Regions from separate parts of the Ectobacillus polymachus genome, predicted to be linked through region 2. Evidence: riboswitches for the same ligand, from Rfam matches in the RefSeq annotation. Region 2 holds a riboswitch; the other holds the start of a gene.

Region 1 (2,471 bases), on a different contig from region 2:
TCCCTGAGATCCCTAAGAAGCAAAATAGCAGCTCTTCTTTCCACGGAAGGACTTTAAACTGTTTCGGATAGATTACAATCATTATAAGTACAGCAATCACAAACCGATACAACAATAACTCCAGTGGTGTAAATACTTGCAATAATACTTTTGTAGAAACAAATGTAGTTCCCCAAATTACAATTGTAATGAACGCAAATACATGTCCCCATACTTCATTTCTCTGCATTTCTTCTAACTCCCCTATTTCACTTTTTAATAAAATTGTACACCATTTATGGAAATATTTACTTTATATATTTTAATACCATTGAATTTCTCCCATATAAAAGACTAACTATTCAAAACTTGACTAATAAAATATACGTACGGTATAGTGAAGCTGTAAAGAAATGCTATGGAAAATTTCTGGTTCCAAAAATACTAGTTTAATAGGTACATAATCTTACAAATTTCAACTTGAAAGGAAATCATGATGAAAAAACTTCTAAATACCGCATTTATTTATGCCATCTTAGGTTTAGTAGCAGGTCTTTATTATCGACAAATGACTGTCAATTACAATTTTACTGGAAAAACAATGTTATCCCTTCTACACACACATATATTCGTGTTAGGTATGTTTATGTTTTTGTTTGTTTTATTACTCGAAAAGAATTTTTCACTAACTAAGAGTGATTTGTTCAATTGGTTCTATTATATTTACAATGCTGGTTTAATTATTACAGTAGGTTTGATGGGTGTACACGGTACATTAACAGTTATGGGTATTACAACAGGCGCAGCTATTGCTGGAATTGCTGGAATTGGACATATTATCATTTCAATTGGTTTCATACTTTTCTTCCTATGCTTAAACGATCGTGTGAAAGCAGCAGCAAAAGAAGCAAAAGAATAGAAATATGAAAATCGCAGCAACTAAATAAGCTATTAATAGAAATAAGGATGATTCAAATACTTGAATCATCCTTATTTCTATTTGGAATCTTTCTTTAAAACCATCTCGTTTTTCTTATTGACAAATGTAGTACCATCCTTTATTATTGTACATCGAATGTTTACTCGAACGTGGTTCGAAACCATCCCACGCTAAAAAACTAAGGAGAGAATATGTAATGAAACTGAAAACCCTTGTTGGAAATGGAATTGTAGCAGCTTTATATATCGCGGTTTCCGCAGTTATTCAACCTTTTGGATTTACCAATATACAATTTCGAATTTCCGAGATGTTTAATCATTTAGTCGTATTTAACAAGAAATATGTTTACGGAATTATTCTTGGTGTTTTTTTAACTAATTTATTCTTTTCACCAATGGTTGGATACGATCTTATTTTCGGTGTTGGTCAATCGATTCTTGCTTTGCTAACTACTATCGTTTCAGCACGCTTCATCAAAAGCATATACAAACGTATGCTTCTGAATGCCATCGTATTTACCATTAGTATGTTTCTCATTGCTGCCGAGCTTCATTTAGCTTTGCAATTGCCATTCTTATTAACATGGCTTACAACTGCAATTGGTGAGTTTGTGGTTATGATTGTAGGTATACCAATTATGTATACATTAAATAAGCGTGTCAATTTTGAAAAGTATGTATAATAAAAGCCCCATAGTTCATTTATTAAGATGAACTATGGGGCTTTTATTCTTCCGTACTCTAAAACCTTCATGTTATGATAGAATAATGAACTATTACATTTTAATATATACAATAATAAATTGTTTATGTTACCTTCTAGAGAGGAAATATTAACTAGGAGGATATAGCACTATGTTGCTTTATAATAAATTGAAAAAACAATTATTAGTCAATCACATAATTGGTTCTTTCCTTGCTATATTAGGTGTTGGCAGTGTCTTTATTTTTCATATCCTTCATTTACCGCAAAATGAGATTTTCATATTGCTATTCATCATGCTCATTTCCTTAGTATTCATGTATGGTCTTGAATTTATCGTATACAAGCATGATATACATCCAATTAAAGTTGCTCTAACAGGGATTAATCCCTCTCTGAAGTTATTAAAGCAAGCATATACAACTGCTCATCGGCTTCCCGTATTAACAGTAAGACGAATTATGCTGCCACATTTGTTAGGAATATCTATTCCTGCATCCGCATTAACCTTTTACTGTATACATACCAATAAACTGCAATTCCCTTGTTACTACATTGGTTTTGCATGGTGCGGTGTTATTCTGATTTCTACTCTTCATGCATTAATTGAATTCTTTTTAACAGAGCGTATTCTACATCCACTCATTTTACATTTCAACCAAACAGCGAAGAAACTATATCATAAATCGTTCGAAATTGGGAAATTTGAATTCATAAGTATTCGAAGAAAACTGTTACTAAGCTCTGCATTTATTGCCGTATTTCCAGTCCTATTGTTTACTCTCGCCTCTACCCTTCAATTAAGTCAAAGAGCATCAGAACGCCTTAATGATTACTGGATCTGGTCAGT
Region 2 (2,471 bases):
TAAGACTAAGTACGTTCGATAATTCTTGATGTAGGTCTAATATTTGCATTTTATCGATGCTTGGTTTCGCAAACGTTAGGTAATCCGTTAGGACAATATTGGCCTGATCAATCCCATTAATTGCAATATCTAAGTAAACCTTTTGTTCATCACGTGAGCATTTCTCTGTTTGAAGAAGCTGCAAAAACCCACGTGTAGAAGTTAGGGGATTACGTATCTCATGTGAAATGGAGGCGGCCATTTCACCAATAAGATGAAACTTTTCAACATTTATAAGTTCTTCTTGGAGCTTTACTTGTGAATGTAAAATATCTATTAAATAGAGAGTTAATATCGTTCCGAATGTTTCACATAGTTGGTAAATAATAATAAAACTAGTATATTCACGCGGGCTCGGAATAATAGCAATAAAGAAAGGGATCCAACCGATTGAAAATACCATTGAAATACAAATCGCCAGCACCATTTTTTTATAAAAGGAAGCCTGGGAAGCCTGTAGGTAGTTTTTGCGCTTGTACACCAGAACTAAATATAAAATGGTTGAAGAAAGTAAAGAAGCATACGCACCTGTACCGCCGAGAAATAATCGATAAATATTCATTGCGACCCAAACGATCGCTCCTACAATTGGCCCGCCAATCCATGTACTAATAATGAGAACAATTGGTCTCATATCGAAACGAAATCCATGATATGGCCCGGCAGCGAATGTTATACAAAGAAAGACAGAAAGTACACTTAGAATAATAAATACTGCAGCATTAAGCTTCGGATAGTGCTTTCCTTTTTGTACCCAAAACAAATGATACGTTAAGGTGGATACTAAAATGATGAGCATGTTCATGAATTGGTAAACGATAAATATCTTCAATGGTGACATAACCTCATTTCAATAAGAAAAGTATTTCTAGGTATATAATACTATTACTAGAAAAAAATATAAATAGTATAATATTTTAGCTATATCATTCACATTATTTCGTTTTGTTGCGCATTCCTGTTCTTTCTATTACAATACATGGGTATGTAGGGATGATATCCGCTACATAGAAAATGAATGAAATGGAAGAAAGCCCATGCATATGCATGGGAGAGGTTCGCGAACTCCCTCTATAAAAAACTAAGAAAAACAACATCCTAAGGAGTTGTTTTGTTTTTTGATGAAGTTCAAGAATGCTCGTCTTCTAACTTTCTGACAAAGAAAAGGAGAATGAGTACGAATGAAGAAAGAAAAAGCAGTTGTAGTATTTAGCGGAGGACAAGATAGCACCACTTGCTTATTTTGGGCTCTCCAGCAGTTTAAAGAAGTAGAAGCGGTTACGTTCAATTATAATCAACGTCATCGTTTGGAAATTGAATGTGCAGCCAGTATTGCTAAGGAGCTTGGTGTGAAACATACGATTCTTGACATGGGTCTCTTAAGTCAGCTTACACCGAATGCGTTAACACGAAATGACATTGCGATTACACAGGAGGATGGTGAACTTCCATCTACGTTTGTTGAGGGACGGAATTTATTATTCTTATCCTTTGCTGCAGTGCTCGCCAAACAGGTAGGCGCGCGTCATATTATTACCGGTGTGTGTGAAACAGATTTTAGTGGGTATCCGGATTGTAGAGATGTTTTTGTGAAATCGTTGAATGTAACACTAAATTTAGCTATGGATTACGAATTTGTCATCCATACACCGCTTATGTGGTTAAACAAAGCCGGAACGTGGAAGATGGCAGATGAGTTAGGGGCTTTCGACTTTGTTCGTGAAAAGACGTTAACTTGTTACAACGGCATGATGGGAGATGGATGCGGAGAATGTCCGGCATGCAAGCTTCGAAAAGCTGGACTTGATACGTACTTGATCGAACGTAAAGGGGCGAAGGCGTAATGGAGCAAGGCTTTTTTGGATTTCGCATTGTGGAGAATTTGCAAAAACTAGACAAAGACATAAAGCGTACGCAGTTACGATATCATACAAAGCGTGTGATGGTTTGCAAAGAATTTACGTTTGATGCAGCGCATCATTTACATGCTTATGAAGGGAAATGTAAAAATTTACATGGTCATACGTACAAAGTTGTTTTCGGGATTAGCGCATATCTGAACGATATAGGGATTGCTGTTGATTTTGGAGATATTAAAGAAATATGGAAAAATGAAATCGAATTATATTTGGATCATCGCTATGTAAATGAAACGTTGCCGCCGATGAATACAACAGCAGAAAATATGGTTGTTTGGATTTACGAAAAGATGGAAGCGGCTCTTCAGCTTCGTGACCAGCTCTATAAGGGAGGACGCGTAGAGTTTGTCAAATTGTATGAAACGCCGACCAGCTACGCGGAAATGAGACGGGAGTGGATGGAAATTGACTAACATTCCAGTTCTCGAGATTTTCGGTCCGACGATACAAGGAGAAGGAATGGTCGTCGGTCAAAAGACGATGTTTGTTCGCACTGCTGGCTGTGATTATCAT

The links. A riboswitch is a leader RNA that binds a small molecule or an ion and turns the genes downstream of it on or off. The one in region 2 is predicted to bind preQ1.
Region 1: linked by a shared signal. The riboswitch ahead of ACM5BR_RS15970 (QueT transporter family protein) and the one ahead of queC (7-cyano-7-deazaguanine synthase QueC) in region 2 are both predicted to bind preQ1.

The regions. Positions count from the first base shown of each region.
Region 1 is NZ_JBLREB010000004.1:180,532-183,002, reverse strand. It holds gene ACM5BR_RS15980 (DMT family transporter) at 1-229, opposite strand, end outside; gene ACM5BR_RS15975 (DUF2871 family protein) at 476-898, shown strand; PreQ1 riboswitch class I at 1,063-1,107, shown strand; gene ACM5BR_RS15970 (QueT transporter family protein) at 1,116-1,601, shown strand; gene ACM5BR_RS15965 (HD domain-containing phosphohydrolase) at 1,774-2,471, shown strand, end outside.
Region 2 is NZ_JBLREB010000001.1:456,667-459,137, forward strand. It holds gene ACM5BR_RS02240 (ATP-binding protein) at 1-838, opposite strand, end outside; PreQ1 riboswitch class I at 1,087-1,130, shown strand; gene queC (7-cyano-7-deazaguanine synthase QueC) at 1,221-1,883, shown strand; gene queD (6-carboxytetrahydropterin synthase QueD) at 1,883-2,371, shown strand; gene queE (7-carboxy-7-deazaguanine synthase QueE) at 2,364-2,471, shown strand, end outside.